Regions from separate parts of the Streptomyces sp. AK08-02 genome, predicted to be linked through region 3. Evidence: riboswitches for the same ligand, from Rfam matches in the RefSeq annotation. Region 3 holds a riboswitch; each other region holds the start of a gene.

Region 1 (5,782 bases), on a different contig from region 3:
CACGGGGACAACGGGCTGACCGGGGCGGCCGGTTCGGCGGAGTCGGCCGAACCGACAGGGACAGCCGAACCGGCCGAACCGACGGCATCTGCCCCAGCCGCACAGGCAGGCCGGTCCGCCGGCAGCGGCAGCGGTGACACGAGCGGGCGACGGGTGCGTGTGGTTCTCGTCGACGACCACCGTATGTTCCGTACGGGCGTCCAGGCCGAGATCGGGGAGACCGAGCGGACCGGCGTCGAGGTGGTCGGCGAGGCCGCCGATGTCGACCAGGCGGTCACCGTCATCACCGCCACCCGGCCCGAGGTGGTTCTCCTCGACGTCCATCTGCCGGGCGGTGGCGGTGTCGAAGTCCTGCGCCGCTGTGCGCCGTTGATGGGCGACGCCACCCAGCCGGTGCGTTTTCTGGCCTTGTCCGTGTCGGATGCCGCCGAGGACGTCATCGGTGTGATCCGGGGCGGCGCGCGCGGATACGTGACGAAGACGATCACCGGCACGGACCTCGTCGACTCCGTCTTCCGTGTCCAGGACGGCGACGCGGTGTTCTCGCCGCGCCTCGCCGGGTTCGTCCTGGACGCGTTCGCGTCCACGGACGCCCCACCGGTGGACGAGGATCTCGACCGCCTCACCCAGCGCGAGCGAGAGGTACTGCGGCTGATCGCCCGGGGCTATGCGTACAAGGAGATCGCCAAGCAGCTTTTCATCTCCGTGAAGACGGTGGAGTCGCATGTGTCGGCGGTACTCAGGAAGCTCCAGTTGTCGAACCGGCACGAGCTGACGAGGTGGGCCACGGCACGGCGTCTGGTCTAGGGGGAGAAGGGGGAGAGGGGCCGCCTGGTCGGCGTTGTCTCACACCACCCTTGTGGCGCCCGCGAGCGGCATCTCGTCCAGAGGTGCCACCCGTACCGGCGCCGACGGGTTCGGGGCGTGGATCATCTGGCCGTGGCCCACGTAGATGCCCACGTGGCTGATGCCCGAGTAGAAGAACACCAGGTCGCCGGGGAGGAGTTCGGACGGTGAGACCCGCTGGCCGGCGTTGATCTGGGCGTAGGTGGTGCGGGGAAGGGAGATCCCTGCGGAGCGGTACGCGGCCTGGACGAGGCCGGAGCAGTCGAAGGCGTCCGGCCCGGTGGCGCCCCACACATAGGGGCTGCCGAGCTTCTGGTACGCGTAGGCGACAGCCGCCGCCGCACGTGAGTTGGGCGCCTCGGCCACTCCGGAGGTCCCGGCCGCACCGGGGGCCCCAGCGACTCCGGTCGCTCCTGATGACCCGAGGCCCTCCCGCGCACTCCCCGACGACCGTGAAGCGTGCCCCCCACCCCAGCCGCCGCCCCAACTGCCACTGCCGCCTTCCGTCGCCAGCCGGGCGCGTTCCTCCGTGGTGAGGCGGGACAGTAGTTGGCGGGCCTCGCCCAGCTTTCCGGTCACGGTCTTCTTGTGGCGGCTCAGCTCGGCCTGACGGGATCTGAGGGTGGCCAGCTCTACGTGGGCGGCCCCGCGCAGCTGCTCGATCTCCCGCAGCTGCTTGCGTACGCGGGCCACGTCCGACGCCTGCCTGGTGCCCGCCCGTTCGGCGAACGCGGCGCCGTCCAGATACCTGTCCGGGTCGTCGGAGAGGGCGAGTTGCAGCGCGGGGTCGAGACCGCCGGAGCGGTACTGCGCCGCGGCCATCGAACCCAGCGCTTCCCGCGCCGAGTTGAGCCGCTCCTCCTTGCGTGCCGCCTCGTCCCGCAGGGTGCCCAGCCGCCGTTCCGCCCGCTCGGCCTTCTCCTTCGCGCCGTTGTACTTCTCGGTGGCGACCTCCGCCTCCTCGTACAGTTTGGTCACCTTGGCCTCCACCTGCGCCGTTGTCAGCTGTGGCTCGGCGTACCCGATGCCGTCGAAGCCGGTCGCCGTCGCCGCGCCCGCGAGGGCGATCGTCGCGGCGGTGCGGGCCGTATTGCCGTTGAGTGAGCGCTGTCGGGGCTTGCGGTGCGCGGCCACGGGGGCGTCACGTCCTTTCGTACGACCGCCACCACGACGACCGCCGGAAGACTGCCTGGGAAGCGGCCCAGGAGGGCGGTGGCGCGTCCGGCGACGGCTCGCACAGGGGGAGCGGTCCGCCGCCGGACTTTCTCGGCGGTGGTGTCCGACTGCCGCCCCTGGCCCGGGCGGCGGTGGGGAGCCGGTCACCTGGTGCAGGACGCTAAACCTGGGGGTGTGGTGAGGTAACGCCATGTACGGAACTGGCCTCAGCCGACCGCCGGGTGACCGCATGCGACCGTGATCCCCTTTCGGCGTCGCCGACTCGCGCAGAGGGCTGACCGATGCGGCGGTTCACGGGGCGCGTGAGGGTTACAGGGTGCTATGGGGTGCATATATGCGAGGTGCCTTCAACCGTAGGGTGCCGGGCGGACACCTCGCTAAGGCCGTACGCCCGGCCCGGTGTCGTACGACGCGGGAGCCGCTGACTAGGCTCCGGCTCATGGACGTACTCATCCATTTCTGCGTCGGTCTGCACATCATCGGCATCGCCTGCCTTTTGGGCGGGTTCCTCACCCAGCTGAAGGCGATGGGACAGGGCACGGCCCGCTTCGTGCCGGCGATGCTGCACGGTGCTTTCACCATGCTGGTCACCGGGGTCGCCCTGGTGGGCCTCAATCAGGCCGACGACCAGCCGGTCAACAACGTCAAGATCGGCCTCAAGCTGGCCCTGCTGATCGTGATCCTCGGCCTCGTCTATGTGAAGCGGGATGACGAGACCGTGGACAAGCGCCTGTTCGGACTGGTGGGACTGTTCACCACCGCGAACATCTTCATCGCAGTGCTCTGGACCTGACCAGCCGAGCTCCCCCGTCGGCTGGTCAGGCCGGGCGCACCACGCTGTGGATCGCGGACTCGCCGTCGTAGAAGATCGACTCCTCGCGGACGTAGGCACCCGGCTTCGGTGCGTGGATCATCATGCCGTTGCCGATGTACAGGCCGACATGGCTGATGCCTTCGTAGAAGAAGACCAGGTCACCGGGTTGGATATCGGAGAGCGAGACGGTTGTCCCAGCGTTCACCTGGTCGTAGGTGGTGCGCGGAAGGCTGACTCCGGCGGCCCACCAGGCGGCCTGGGTGAGACTCGAACAGTCGTATGAATCTGGTCCCGCCGCACCCCAGACATACGGCTTGCCGACCTGTGCGCGTGCGAAGGCGAGGGCCTTCTCGGCCTTGCCGGCATACGAGGAGTCGGGGACCGCGGGGGTGGCGGTGTCCGAAGTGGTGGTGCTCGGTGACCGCTGAGCCGCCGCCGCGTCCTGCCGGCGTCGCTGCTCGGCGGCCTGCTGCTGCCGGGCGAGTTCCTGCGCCTGGCGGCGCGCCTCCGCCTGCTTCGCGCGCTCGATGGCCGCGAGCCGCAGCTTCTCTTCGGCGGTGAGGCGGGTAAGCAGCCGGCGGGCCTGTGCGAGCTTCGTCTGGACGGCGGTCTTCGTCGTCTGCAGGTCGTTCTGGGACTCCGTGAGCGACTCCAGGCTCGCGGTGGCCTCCTGGCGCTTCCGCGTCGTCTCGGCCTGCTGGTTGACGTACTCGTCGACCGTGTCCTTCTGGCGGGCGGTCAGGCGGTCCGTCAGCTGGTTCTGGTCGAAGTAGTCCTGCGGGGTGTCCGCCAGTAGGAACGTCGCCGTGTCGGGGGCGGCCGACCCGGTGCGGTACTGGGCCGCGGCGAAGGAACCCAGCTCCTCGCGCGCGTCGTTGAGCTTCTCGGTGCGCCGGGCCACGTCGTCCATCAGGGCGTCGACACGGCCCTGCTGCCTGACGGCCTTCTCCTTGGCGGCGTTGTACACGTCGGCGGCCGACTCGGCCTGGTGGAAGAGGTCGTCGACCTCCGCCTCGACCTCCTCCATGTTCGGCCGGCCGTCGGCCGAGGGTGCCAGTGGCGTGCCGGGCTCCGCCGACGCGGCGTTGGCGGTCTGGGTCAGCAGGGCTACGGAGGCGGTCAGGGCCGCCGTGGCGAAGGCGGGGGGCCGTATGCCTGCTACGCGCGTTCCCGTAGGACGCGACTTGCGGTGCGACGACGCCAAGGGAGGCGACTCCTTCCACGTTCCGCCTACCGGGTTAGCTGTCGGGTTCGGGCGGGTAATTCGGAAGGGTTGCCCTACGGTCCTTGCCCTGGACGGCAGTCGGACCGATTCACCCCAAGTTCTCGGTGGGTCCCCGGCTCCTGCCGCACGGGGCGGCACGATCGGACTCGGCGGAGGCCGCGCGGCCCGGCGATGTTCGCCGGTGGAGGTCGAGCGGCCTTACGGCACGCTAACCAACGGGTGTGGCTTCTGTGAAGGTTGATGACCGCTATGCCCGATACGTTTTTGTGACCTCGACCCTAAACATGGCTCTTTGAATTCAATTCAGGGTGTTATGGAAGTAATTATCAGGTTGTGTGTAGTGAGGTCTGATCCAGGGCTCGCATCCCGGCTGCGTTGTTTTCGGGGTGGCGGCGGGTTGTCAGTGGGGGCGCCTAGACTCGGAGAGCGATGAGCAGCCTCTTTGACGACAGCTTCCTGGCGGACCTCCAGAGCCCTCGGGCCCACGCGGAGGAGCCCCCGCCACCGCCCGAGGACGAGCATGTGCCGGAGACCGTTCCGGACGATCTGTTCGGCGGGAAGTTCGACGCGCCGCCGGACCGGGACGCGTACTACCGCGACGGCGCCCCGCGCCCCGTGGTGGACCCGGCCGCGCTCCTGGACGGGCTCAACGAGAACCAGCGCGCGGCCGTCGTGCACGCCGACACCCCTCTGCTCATCGTGGCGGGAGCCGGCTCCGGCAAGACGCGTGTGCTCACGCACCGCATCGCGTATCTGCTCGGTGAGCGAGGCGTCCATCCCGGCCAGATCCTCGCGATCACCTTCACCAACAAGGCCGCCGGTGAGATGAAGGAACGCGTCGAGCAGCTCGTCGGCCCGCGCGCGAACGCGATGTGGGTGATGACCTTCCACAGCGCGTGCGTACGGATTCTGCGGCGGGAGAGCAAGAGGCTCGGCTTCACCTCCTCCTTCTCCATCTACGACGCCGCCGACAGCAAGCGACTGATGGCGCTCGTCTGCCGCGACCTGGACCTGGACCCCAAACGCTTCCCGCCCAAGTCGTTCAGCGCCAAGATCTCCAACCTGAAGAACGAGCTGATCGACGAGGAGGACTTCGCCGCCCAGGCGAGCGACGGTTTCGAGAAGACCCTCGCCCAGGCGTACGCGATGTACCAGTCGCGGCTGCGTGAGGCCAACGCGCTCGACTTCGACGACCTGATCATGACGACGGTCAACCTGCTGCGCGCCTTCCCGGATGTCGCCGAGCACTACCGCCGTCGCTTCCGGCACGTCCTCGTCGACGAGTACCAGGACACCAACCACGCCCAGTACGCGCTCGTACGGGAACTCGTCGGAACCTCCGAACACCCGGTGGACGTACCGCCCGGCGAGCACGATCTGCCTCCCGCCGAGCTGTGCGTCGTGGGAGACGCCGACCAGTCGATCTACGCCTTCCGGGGCGCGACGATCCGCAACATCCTCCAGTTCGAGGAGGACTACGCGGACGCGACGACGATCATGCTCGAACAGAACTACCGTTCCACGCAGACGATCCTGAGCGCAGCCAACGCGGTCATCGAGCGCAACGAGTCGCGGCGCCCCAAGAACCTGTGGACCAACGCGGGCGCGGGCGCGCGCATCACCGGCTATGTCGCCGACACCGAGCACGACGAGGCGCAGTTCGTCGCCGAGGAGATAGACCGGCTGACGGACGCGGGCGACGCGAAGGCGGGTGACGTCGC
Region 2 (5,782 bases), on a different contig from region 3:
GAGGGGCGGCGAAAGGTTGCCGGTTCACTGCGGCGCCGTTGGGCCCGGTCGCGCAGTTCCCCGCGCCCTTCGGGGGCGCTTGCGAACCCCAGGCCGAAAAGCTCACGCACCACCTCGCGCCAGGCTCTGTACGTCCTGTACATTTTTTACGGAAGCCATCGAGGAGGCGCACGCCATGAACGACGTCGACGAACCGTCAGCCCGTTACGTCCTGCCCGAGTTCACCGAACGCACCAGCTCCGGGAGCCGGACGCTGGATCCGTACTCGAAGCTCCTGGAGGAGCGGATCGTCTTTCTCGGGACGCCGGTCGACGACACCTCGGCGAACGACGTGATGGCCCAGTTCATGCATCTCGAATACCTGGCACCCGACCGGGACATCTCCCTGTACATCAACTCCCCCGGCGGCTCGTTCAGCGCGATGACGGCGATCTACGACACGATGCGGTTCGTCACCTGCGACGTGGAGACGATCTGTCTGGGGCAGGCGGCCTCCGCGGCGGCCGTGCTGCTGGCCGCGGGTACGCCGGGCAAGCGCAGCGCTCTGCCGGGAGCCCGGGTGCTGATCCACCAGCCCTCGCTGTCCGGGCCGGTCCATGGCCAGGTGAGCGATCTCTCCATTCAGGCCCAAGAATTGGGCAGGGTCCGTAACCTGCTGGAAGAGCTGCTCGTACGGCACACCGGCCAGAGCCCGGAGCGGGTCGCCGCGGACATCGAGCGGGACAAGATCATGGACGCCCAGGCCGCTCTGGAATACGGGCTGGTGGACCGGATCGTGCCCAGCCGCAAGTCGTCGCACCCCACCCCCGGTACGAGGTGAGCCGCCGATGCTTCCACCCGAACTTCCTCCGCTGCCCGCGCTGACGCGCGCGGAGGGCGAGTTGATCGACCGTTACCTCGAAGTGGCCGATCTGCTCGGCCGTATCAATCCCGCGTATCACGGAGACACCTACCGCGGGCTGCGGGCCGCGCAGGCGCTCGTCGCCAAGGCGGTGGCGTTGCGCGACGCGCTGGAGCTGATGCATCAGCGGGGCGAGGCCGAGGTGCACGCCCACACGCTGGCGCGTGCGCTGCGCGTCCTGGACGGGGAGCGCCGCACGGCGCGCGTCACCGTTCCGCGCGAGCCCGCCGGTTGACGTGCCGTACCCACGGGACCGCATCGGGCGGGCTCACCCGTGAGGTGACGGAGTGTCCGGAACGGCTGGGGAAGTGACCGGATGGCATCCCCCGTTCGGCGTAGTCACGGATCCTCCGTCCGGCCCGCACGACTTGCGCGAAACGCATGGTTCGTAACCGAATCGAGACCGCTGAACCCCTGGTCCGAGGGTGCGCGACCCCCTCGAAAGTCCTTCTGGAGTACGGGTGTCCACCCGAACGGGCCAGCGGTGAGTAACACCACAAAGCCCCGGTTCCATTGGGATTTTCCTACTTCCATGAGCCAAGATCCCTTCCTGACGACAAGCCCCCGCCACAAGCGGCGGGGCGATCCGGGCGGACGCCGAGTCCTGCCGCCGCCTGGATGACCGGTCGACAGATGTGCATCGGCAGGAGTGGAGGACCCAAGCACGACGGGTCGCCGGAACGGTCAAGCCATGACCGGACCGAGCAGCCCTTGGGGTGAAGCCGCGTCAGCGGCCGGGCAACTTCGCCAGCCCGAATCCGACAGGTCATCCTTCACAGGCGGCTGACGAAGGGTTGCGCATGTCTGCGCTCAATCGTGTCCCGTCGCTGATGACCCGGGCCGGTACGGCCTCGGCTCTCACTCTTGTCGCCGTGGGCGGCAGCCTGGTGATCCCCGGTGTCGCGACCGACGCCGCCGCGGCGGTCGCTCCGTCGACGAAGGCACTTCAGATCGCGGCTTCCAAGAAGGGCTCCGCGTACAAGTACGGCGCCGCGGGACCGAAGAGGTTCGACTGCTCCGGTCTGACGCAGTATTCGTTCAAGAAGGCGGGCAAGTCCCTGCCGCGTACGGCGGCGGCCCAGTACAACAAGACCAAGCACATCTCCGCCAAGAGCCGCAGGGGCGGGGACCTGGTCTTCTTCCACTCGGGCTCGAACGTCTACCACGTGGGCATCTACGCCGGGAAGGGAAAGATCTGGCACTCCCCGAAGACCGGGGACGTCGTCAAGCTCCAGAAGATCTGGACGAAGAGCGTCTGGTACGGCCGGGTCAGCTGACCTCCCCGGGGCGGGCCGGCGGCCTTGAGCCGCCGGCCCGCGCCGGACGTTCTCGGTGGTCCGCCGCACCGGCGAGACCCCGCACGCCGACGGCGCGGATTCAAGGCTCCTGCTGCCCGACCGCCGTCACCGGGGGCCTGGCCGGGACCGTCCACGGAAGTTCGATCGACACCGTCTTGCCGCCCTCCCGAGTGGGGCGGACACGCAGCCTGCCGCCCGACTCGGCGGTCAGCCAGCGAATGATGACCATCCCGCGCCCGTTGTCCTGCTGCACGGCGGCGGGCAGCCGTTTGGGGAAGCGCGGGTGGCTGTCGGTCACCCCGATGCGCAGGTGTTCGTCACGATCGAGGGCGATGTCCACCGTGAAGGTGGGTGACAACCCGAAGGTGTGCTGTACGGCGTTCGTGGCGAGTTCCGAGATGATCAGGCGGATCGTGTCGGCGGCCTCGGAGTCACCCGCCAGGCCCCATTCCGCCAGCACGTTGGCGACATACGCGCGGGCGGCGGAGACCGAGGCGGGATCGCTCGGCAGAGTGACGGATGCTTCCAGGTGGTCTGCCATGGCGACGTCGTCCCTTTCCCACAGGACCGGGGCCCGACACGGAGCGGCTGGTTCGAGTACGGTCCCGGACTGGTGCTTCGCGCCAGAGTGCCATTCCGGCACCGGTCACGGGGTGCGATCCACCAAGATATGCATATATCTGTCGCTCGAAGCGGTGAACTCTGCGACCCCAGAACGTATTCGGGCGGCTCATCAGGAGTAAGGGGTGGCCCATGCAGTACGGTCCCGCGGTGCGCCGCCGAAAGCTGGGTGCCGAACTGCGCGCGCTGCGTGCCAGGGCCGGGCTCACGAGCGGTCAGGCGGCCCGGCTGGTGGGCTGGCACCAGTCGAAGGTGAGCCGGATCGAGACAGGCGCGAGCGGGGTGAGACCGGCGGACGTCCGGTTACTTCTGGACGCGTACGCCGTGCCCGAGGGCGAGTCGCGTGAGTTGCTGCTCGTGCTGGCGGGGACCGAGGACGGCGACCGGCACAACTGGTGGCACGCCTACCGCGGCGTGCTGCCGCCCGCCTACCGGGATTTCATCAGCCTGGAGTCGCAGGCCGGCACCATGCGCACGCTGGAGACCTCGGTGGTGCCGGGGTTGCTGCAGACCCGGGAGTACGCCCGTGCGATGACCCGGGCCGCCGTGGACGGCCTGGAGGAGAAGCGGCTCGACGCCCTGGTCGAGGTGCGGCTGGCCCGGCAGGACGTGCTGCGTTCGGACCGGCCCCTGGCGTTGAGCGCGGTCCTCGACGAGGCGGTGCTGCGCCGCGAGGTGGGAGGTCCCGAGGTGATGACGCGTCAGCTGGCGCGGCTTCTGGAAGCGGCCCAGCTGCCTCAAGTGCGGCTGCAGATCCTGCCGTTCACCGCGGGTGCGTACATCGGTATCACCGGCCCTTTCGTTATCTTCTCCTTTCCGAGCACTTCTGACTTGGATGTGGTTGTTCTCGACCAGATGATGAGTAGCCTCTACCTCGAACGGAAAGAAGACCTCCGGGCCTACAGCGAGGCCTTCAACACCCTTCAGATCCACGCCCTTTCGCCCGAGGACTCGTTGGATTTCATCGCCGGTCTGCAGCACGGCGTGTGAGGAGGCACCATGACCGCACCGCCTCGGAACGTCCCGTCCGTCGTCGAACCGCCCGGTGTGCGATGGCTGCGCAGCAGCTACAGCACGGGCGCGAACAACTGTGTGGAGACGGCCCGTCCGGACACCGATGTCCCGGCCGGACCGCTCGCCGTACGCGACTCCAAGAACGCCACCGGGCCCGTCCTGCTCTTCTCCCCCGAGAGCTGGCAGGGATTCCTCACCGCGTTCCGGTGATCGCCCTACGACACACGGCCGCGGTCCGCCGACTCGTGGTCGTGTGTCACTGATCAACGGCACTGTGGATCTACGTGTCTACGGTCGGTTCCCGCCGATCACCTGTACCGCCCGCGCGATCTGTTCCTCGGCCAGGTCCGCGCGGGCGGTCAGCCGCAGCCGGGACACCCCGTCCGGCACGGACGGCGGGCGGAAGCAGCCCACGCCCACTCCCGCGGCCCGGCAGTCGGCCGCCCACCGCACGGCCCCCTCCGGGGACGGTGCGCGCACGGAGACCACGGCCGCGTCCGGCCGTACCGCCGACAGCCCCTCCGCCGTCAGCCGGGTGTGCAGATCACGCGCCACCGCACGCGCCCGTGCGGCCCGTTCGGGCTCGCGGCGCAGCAGGGTGAGGGCCGCGAGGGCCGCGCCCGCCGCGGCGGGGGCGAGACCGGTGTCGAAGATGAACGTCCGGGCCGCGTTGACCAGGTGTTCGATCACCGGGGCGGACCCCAGCACCGCACCCCCCTGGCTGCCGAGCGACTTGGACAGCGTGACCGTCACGACGACGTCCGGCGCGCCCGCGAGCCCGGCCGCGAACGCCGACCCCTGCCCGCCCTCGCCCAGGACTCCCAGCCCGTGGGCGTCGTCGACGACGATTCCCGCGCCGAACTCCCGGCAGACGGCGGCGAGTTCGGCCAGGGGTGCGGCGTCCCCGTCGACCGAGAAGACCGTGTCGGACACGGCGACGGCCGGTCCGGTGTGGGTGCCGAGCGCTTTGCGGAAGGCGTCCGGGTCGGCGTGCCCGACGACCTGGGTCGTCCCTCGGGCGAGGCGGCAGCCGTCGATCAGCGAGGCGTGGTTGCCCGCGTCGGAGACGACGAGGGAGCCGTGCGGTGCGAGCGCGGTGACGGCGGCGAGGTTGGCCGCATAGCCGGAGGAGAAGACCAGGGCGGCCTCGAAGCCGCAGAATTCGGCCAGTTCGCGTTCGAGTTCCGCGTGCAGTTCGGTGCTGCCGGTGACGAGCCGAGAGCCGGTGGCCCCGCCGCCCCAGCGCCGGGCGGCCCGGGCCGCGCCCTCGGTGACCTCGGGGTGGCGGGCCAGGCCCAGATAGTCGTTGCTCGCGAGGTCGAGGAGCGGGGAGTCGGCGGGACGGGGCCGCAGGGTCCGTACGAGCCCGGCGCGGCAGCGCGCCTCGGCCTGCTCGTCGATCCAGCCGAACGCCATGAGTCCTCCGGGCAGCTACGTGTTTGTAGGCAGTGGACAGACCCTAGCCGGACCCTCTGACTCGCAGGATGTGGCAATACCCACAGCGGGTTTTATCAAGCAATGAAAAAGACCAGGTCAGAGGCTGTATCACGCCCTAGACCGAAGATCGTTTCTCACAGTCTGTCGAGCAATGCTCAAGACCTGACAGCACTGCGGACGATGCCGAAAGCGCGTGACGCCGGCCTGAGCGTCCCGATCGGTAACTCTCCGTGCTTGTTCGGTACGGGGAAGGCGCCAACTGGCAGGGGCGCGAGCGCGCCGCACCAGCCCGGCTGCTCAACGCCGACCACGGCTCGGGTAGGCGGGGCGGCGGTCCGAAGGCCGCTCGGGCCCGGGACCCCAGCGGGCCAGACCGAGCAGTTTTCGAGAAGTACCGGCGACTCGGCCGCCCTACCGTCGAGGACATGAACTCCATCGACTCCGTCACCCTTGAGGTGGCCGACACCACGGCCGCCGCCCACTTCTACTCCACCGCATTCGGACTGGGCTC
Region 3 (5,782 bases):
ACCTTCTGCTTGTCGGGGCCGTCCGCGGCGACGCGGATCGTGTGCGTGCCGGACGCCAGTGCGAGGAGCTTGGCGCTCGGATCGGCGGCCGACCCCGAGCCGTCGGAAGCCCCGCCGAGACCGCCGCCCGACAGAAGTCCGCTCTCCAGGCCGCCGAGGTCGGGCAGTCCCAGATCCGTACTGATCTTCACCGTGCCGGACAACTGCTGTACGTCCGACGCGGCGATCTTCTCGATGAGCTGCTGCGCGCTGATCTTCGGCAGATCGGGGTCACCGGAGCCGGCGAACGCCGGTACCAGCCCGATCGTCGCGACCGTCAGACCGATCACCGCGGCCGGGGCGGCGTACCGCGCGGCCTTGCGGCGCCGGGACGGCACGTCCTCGGCCTCGATCTCGGCCTCGATCCGGTTCCCGGCCTTGGCCTCTTCGTACGGTGCCATGTGTGCCTTACCTCCGTCGTCGGCGGCGGCTGTCCGTCCCACACTTGTCCACCCTGAGCCGCCATTCTCACCCGAACCGGTGAGGAGTGGTTGGTTTCCATCTCACCAAATCCACGAGGAGGAATCGTCAGACCTTGGGCTCAACTCCATGTACTGCTACGGGATGACATCAGGAGGCGCAGCTTCCCCCGACCCCTAGGGGGCCGGCGCCCCACTCCCGGCGACGGGACGGGCCGAGACAGGGCAGGTGCGGTCAGGTGAGCGGGGCGGGGCGGACGCCTCAGCCGGCCCGGTGCACCACCGCGTCGCACATCTCCACCAAGGCGGCCTTGGCGTCGCACTCCACCAACGGCGCCAACGCGGCCCGCGCGTCCTCCGCGTACCGCACGGTGTCCCGACGGGCCTGCTCCAGCGCCGGGTGCGCCCGCAGTCGGGCCAGCGCCTCCGCGTGCCGGGCGTCGTCACTCAGGTCGGAGTCCAGCAACTCGCACAACGCGACGTCCTCGGCCAGCCCCAGCCGGGCCACCCGCTCCCGCAACCGCAGCACGGGCATGGTGGGAATGCCCTCCCGCAGATCCGTCCCGGGTGTCTTGCCCGACTCGTGGGAGTCGGACGCGATGTCCAGCACGTCGTCCGCGAGCTGGAAGGCGACCCCGAGCCGCTCCCCGTACTGGGTGAGCACATCCACGACACCGTCGTCGGCCCCGGACATCATCGCCCCGAACCGGCAGGCCACGGCCACCAGCGACCCGGTCTTCCCGCCCAGTACATCCAGATAGTGCTCGACGGGGTCCCGGCCGTCCGACGGTCCCGCCGTCTCCAGGATCTGCCCGGTCACCAGCCGCTCGAACGCCTCCGCCTGCACCCGAACCGCCTCGGGCCCGAGATCGGCGAGGATGTGCGAAGCCCGTGCGAACAGGAAGTCCCCGGTGAGGACCGCGACGGAGTTCCCCCAGCGTGTGTTGGCGCTGGGCACACCGCGACGCACCTCGGCCTCGTCCATGACGTCGTCGTGGTACAGCGTCGCGAGGTGGGTCAGCTCCACCACCACCGCGGACGGCACGATGCCCGGCGCGTGCCGGTCCCCGAACTGTGCCGCGAGCATCACGAGGAGTGGCCGGAACCGCTTCCCGCCCGCCCGTACGAGATGCTGCGCGGCCTCCGTGATGAAGGGGACCTCGCTCTTGGTGGCTTCGAGCAACCCTTCCTCGACAGCCGCCAATCCGGCCTGGACATCGGCTTCGAGAGCCTGGTCCCGCACGCTCAGCCCGAACGGCCCGACGACGGTCACGAGGGATCTCCTGTCTGCTGGTGTCTACTGGCGGTCACACGGTGTGTCGATAGATCGCTGCCATCACTCAAGTCAGCGTATCCGGTCATGTTTCGATCACCGCTAGCGCCCGCCCGTCCAGGCCAGGCGCTATCGGATCACGACCGGAATGTTTTTGATCAGTCCAAAGCATGGACATTTATAAACATCCCGCGCCCCGTAGGCGAGCACTCACGCGCATACGTCACCTCATCCCCACCGTTCACCGCGACCGTCACCACAACAACGTCACGTGGCGCGCCCGAGGTTCCGCCACCCACAACGCCTCACACCGTCGCGCAACGCCTCGCAATATCACGCAATGGACATGAGCATTCAAGTAACGCCAAATGCCCCAAAACCCTTGCTCATCGCACTCATGTCACGACTACCCCCGCTCCGTGATTCGAGTCACGCCCACGGGCACCCCCCTCCGCCCGCGCTTCGCAAACTACCCATTCGCTAAAGGCAAGTTGCCCTTCAGGCCCCATCTCCAACTTGCCCCTTTTATCCGCAATGGGCATCCCAAATGGGTAAGTCCTGCATTTCTGCCCCTTGTTCGATCCATGTGCTCTCGCATACGTTTCGCGCCACACCGGGCGGACCGCCGAATCCTGCCACCGCCCACAGAGCAGCAGACCCACCCACCCACATGACTCACGCAGGCAGGAGCGGGGGACCCAGGTAAGCCGCCGGTCCGGGCGTTCGCGCCGGACCGGCTCGGGGTGAAGCCGTGCGCCGACCGCGCGCCCGGCCGGGCATCTCCCGCCCGAACCCGACAGCTCACCTCGCAGGCGCCGGAGAGGACTCACCATGCCCGCACGAGGTCAGCACCACCGCGCGAGAAGCCTGCGCCGCCCGCTCACACTCACGCGCACACTCGCCATCACGGCCACGGCCGCCGCAGCCCTGGCCATCCCGGTCGTGACTGCGACGACGGCCTCGGCCGCACCTTCCGCCGCGTCCACAACGACGTACTACGCGAACAACCTGGACGGCTGGATCCGCGAATCGCTCGACATCATGGCGCAGCACGGCATCCCCGGAACGTACGACGGCATCTACCGCAACGTCATCCGCGAGTCGTCGGGCAACCCGTACGCCATCAACAACTGGGACTCGAACGCGGCAGCCGGAACCCCCTCCAAGGGCCTCCTCCAGGTCATCGACCCGACCTTCGCCGCGTACCACGTCGCCGGCACCTCGTACGACCCCTACGACCCGATCGCGAACATCACCGCCGCCTGCAACTACGCGGCGGCGCGCTACGGATCGATCGACAACGTGTTCGGGGCCTACTAGTCCGCCCCCTGGACCAGTGGCCGCCCAGGCCCGGTACACCCGGGCCTGGGCGGCACGGAGGGTGGGGCGGTCCGGTATCCCCAGGGCTACCGGACCGCTCCACCCTCGAACAGCCGCTCCAGCACCACCGCGATGCCGTCGTCCTCGTTCGAGAGGGTGACCTCGTCCGCCACGGCCTTCAGTTCGGGATGGGCATTGGCCATGGCAACTCCGTGGGCCGCCCAGTCGAACATCGGGATGTCATTGGGCATGTCACCGAAGGCGATGGTGGCCGCCGACGTCAGTCCGAGGTACTCGGCGGCCAGCGCGAGCCCCGTCGCCTTGGTGATGCCGCATGGCTGGAGTTCGACGGTGCCCGGCCCCGACATGGTGACCGTCGCGAGGGAACCGACCGCTCCGCGCGCCGCCGACGCCAACTCGTCGTCGGACAGGGACGGATGGCGCAGCAGTACCTTGCTGATGGGCTCGGCCCACAGGTCGTCCCGGTGCCGCACCCGTACGGCGGGCAGCGTCGGGTGCGGCATCAGATACCCCGGCTCGATGAGCGTGAGCCCGTCCACACCGTCCTGATCGACAGCGGCGTACACCTGCCCGACCTCGGCCTCGATCTTGCCGAGCGCGGTCTCCGCCAGCTCCTGGTCCAGGGTCACCGACCACAGCAGCCGGTCCGCACCGGCGTCGTACACCTGCGCTCCCTGACCGCACACCGCGAGCCCCCCGGCACCGAGGTCGTCGAGCAGCGGCCGGACTCTCGGCGCCGGCCGTCCCGTCACGACCAGATGCCGGGCGCCGGCGGCCGTGGCGAGCGCGAGCGCGGCCCGCGACCGGTCGGAGAGCGTGTCGTCGGCACGCAGAAGCGTTCCGTCCAGGTCGGTGGCGATAAGTGCGTATGCGGTGGGAGCGGCCATGATCCAGAGAATACGGATCGTTCGGCACCTCGGTATCCGCCCGAACCGGACGACGTACGGCATCCCGGCAGCAACAGCCCCCCGCGCCCGGGCCGGTTCCTGTCGCGACACCGGCCCGGGAAGGCACGATCAGCACAGCAGCGCCCCCGGGGCGAGTATCTGGGCACCGGGGCGGTCAGGGGTCTGGCAGGGGTGGGCGCGGCAAGCGTCGGCTACCACGCGGGGCGGGGCGGGGCGGGGCCGACACGGGCGGAGTGCCCTACCCGTGCGCCGCCGCCAGATGCCGCGCCAGCCTCGGAGAGGCGAACTCCGTTCCGCACACGAACCGCATCACCGGCCCGTACGAAGCGGCCGCCGGCAACCCCGTGAAGTACAACCCGGGTACGGATGACACATACCCGGCCCCGAGCCTCGGCGTCCCCCTGCTCACCGCCAGCTCCATACGCAGCTCATGTCCGAGAAAGTCCATCGCGGCGATGTCGACGCGGTAGCCGGTCGCGGCTATCACATGGTCGGCCGACAAGTCCCGTATACGGCCGCCGGGTTCCTCGACCGTCAGCACCGGGTGCCCCCCGACGAAGCCCACTCCGCTCCCCGAACCGTCCCCTTTCTGCGCACCCTTGGCGCCCTGCGTACCCTCCGCCTCAGCCGCTCCCGCGACCTCCATAGCCCCCGTGACTCCCGCGACTCCCGCGACTCCCGCCCGGACGATCCGTGCGACCTCGCTCACCTGCACCTCGCCCTCGAACCGGTCGCGCAGCCACCACGCACCGAGCGGTCCGAGAACCCGGCGGACCAGATAGTGGCGAGCCCGGGCCGGGAGATAGCGGTAGGGGTGCGGATAGTAGGTGAGGGCCCAGAGCGACCACGCGTTGCCGAACGGCGACTCGGGCCGCAGCCTCGGCTGCTGCCAAGGGGGCGCGCCGAAGGCGACCCGACCGCTCCCCCGCGACACCACCCGTACCCGTGCTCCCGCCTCCGCCGCCAGTGCCGCCGTCTCCAGCGCGGACTGGCCCGCCCCGACGACGATCAGCTCCCTGCCCTCGAACCGGCTCAGGTCATGATGCTGCGAACTGTGGGACACCGGTCCCGTGGGCGAGGGCCCGTCCGGCGCCGCGGCCGCCAGCTCCGGGGGCAGATGCGCGAGCCCTGACAGGCCCGTCGCCACCACGACCGCGCGTGCGGTGAACAACTCACCCGAGTCCAGCTTGAGTTCGAAGCCATCCCCCCTGCTGTGGCCGCTGCCACCTCCGCTACCCGTTCCTTTGGGGCGCCTGTCCACGGACACCACCCGCACCCGCTCCAACTCGGGCACGAGCCGCTGCTGGAACCACTCGCCGTACGCGATGAACGTCTCCACCGGGATGATGTCCTCGTCGGTGACCAGTCGGCGCGCCCCCACCGCGTCGCAGTAGTCCACCAGGGCGTGACCATGCTGCGGGGCGTCGATACTGGAGGCCGCCGGTGTGGATTTCAGGAGCATCCCGGCGGGCATGTGGTCCCGCCAGCTCACCATGGGCTCGCCGAACACTCTCACCGGGATGCCACGTGCCCGCAGATGCGCGGCGGTGGACAGTCCGAACGGTCCCGCGCCGATAATCGCTACTGGATGATTCACGAAGTCCCTCCCCAGGACGCTGCTTCGCCACTTCGTGTTGCTCTGTACTCACTGCCATCCGCACCACCCCGCCCCCGCCCCCGCACCGGACGCCCGCGCCCCGGCTCTCGCCGGCAGCTCCGGCTCTCAGCCGACGCCGCCGCCACGGCGGCTGGTCCGCCACAGCTGGTACAGGTGCTTCGCGCCCGGCCGCACGAACCGGGCG

The links. A riboswitch is a leader RNA that binds a small molecule or an ion and turns the genes downstream of it on or off. The one in region 3 is predicted to bind cyclic di-AMP.
Region 1: it holds a riboswitch for cyclic di-AMP, as region 3 does, so the genes downstream of both, PV734_RS41825 (NlpC/P60 family protein) here and PV734_RS14525 (transglycosylase SLT domain-containing protein) in region 3, are expected to answer to the same signal.
Region 2: it holds a riboswitch for cyclic di-AMP, as region 3 does, so the genes downstream of both, PV734_RS15980 (C40 family peptidase) here and PV734_RS14525 (transglycosylase SLT domain-containing protein) in region 3, are expected to answer to the same signal.

Annotation. Positions count from the first base shown of each region.
Region 1 covers NZ_JARAZV010000028.1:48,937-54,718, forward strand. Annotated here, with positions in the region: gene PV734_RS41810 (response regulator transcription factor) at 1-807, shown strand, start outside; gene PV734_RS41815 (NlpC/P60 family protein) at 847-1,980, opposite strand; gene PV734_RS41820 (hypothetical protein) at 2,462-2,815, shown strand; gene PV734_RS41825 (NlpC/P60 family protein) at 2,841-4,040, opposite strand; cyclic di-AMP (ydaO/yuaA leader) riboswitch at 4,048-4,223, opposite strand; gene pcrA (DNA helicase PcrA) at 4,491-5,782, shown strand, end outside.
Region 2 covers NZ_JARAZV010000007.1:93,026-98,807, forward strand. Annotated here, with positions in the region: gene PV734_RS15970 (ATP-dependent Clp protease proteolytic subunit) at 176-820, shown strand; gene PV734_RS15975 (hypothetical protein) at 828-1,136, shown strand; cyclic di-AMP (ydaO/yuaA leader) riboswitch at 1,519-1,698, shown strand; gene PV734_RS15980 (C40 family peptidase) at 1,702-2,178, shown strand; gene PV734_RS15985 (ATP-binding protein) at 2,279-2,740, opposite strand; gene PV734_RS15990 (helix-turn-helix transcriptional regulator) at 2,953-3,810, shown strand; gene PV734_RS15995 (DUF397 domain-containing protein) at 3,820-4,044, shown strand; gene PV734_RS16000 (8-amino-7-oxononanoate synthase) at 4,123-5,250, opposite strand; gene PV734_RS16005 (glyoxalase) at 5,697-5,782, shown strand, end outside.
Region 3 covers NZ_JARAZV010000006.1:238,414-244,195, forward strand. Annotated here, with positions in the region: gene PV734_RS14515 (DUF2092 domain-containing protein) at 1-440, opposite strand, end outside; gene PV734_RS14520 (polyprenyl synthetase family protein) at 721-1,731, opposite strand; cyclic di-AMP (ydaO/yuaA leader) riboswitch at 2,400-2,559, shown strand; gene PV734_RS14525 (transglycosylase SLT domain-containing protein) at 2,563-3,051, shown strand; gene PV734_RS14530 (HAD family hydrolase) at 3,138-3,959, opposite strand; gene PV734_RS14535 (NAD(P)-binding domain-containing protein) at 4,219-5,577, opposite strand; gene PV734_RS14540 (ATP-grasp domain-containing protein) at 5,704-5,782, opposite strand, start outside.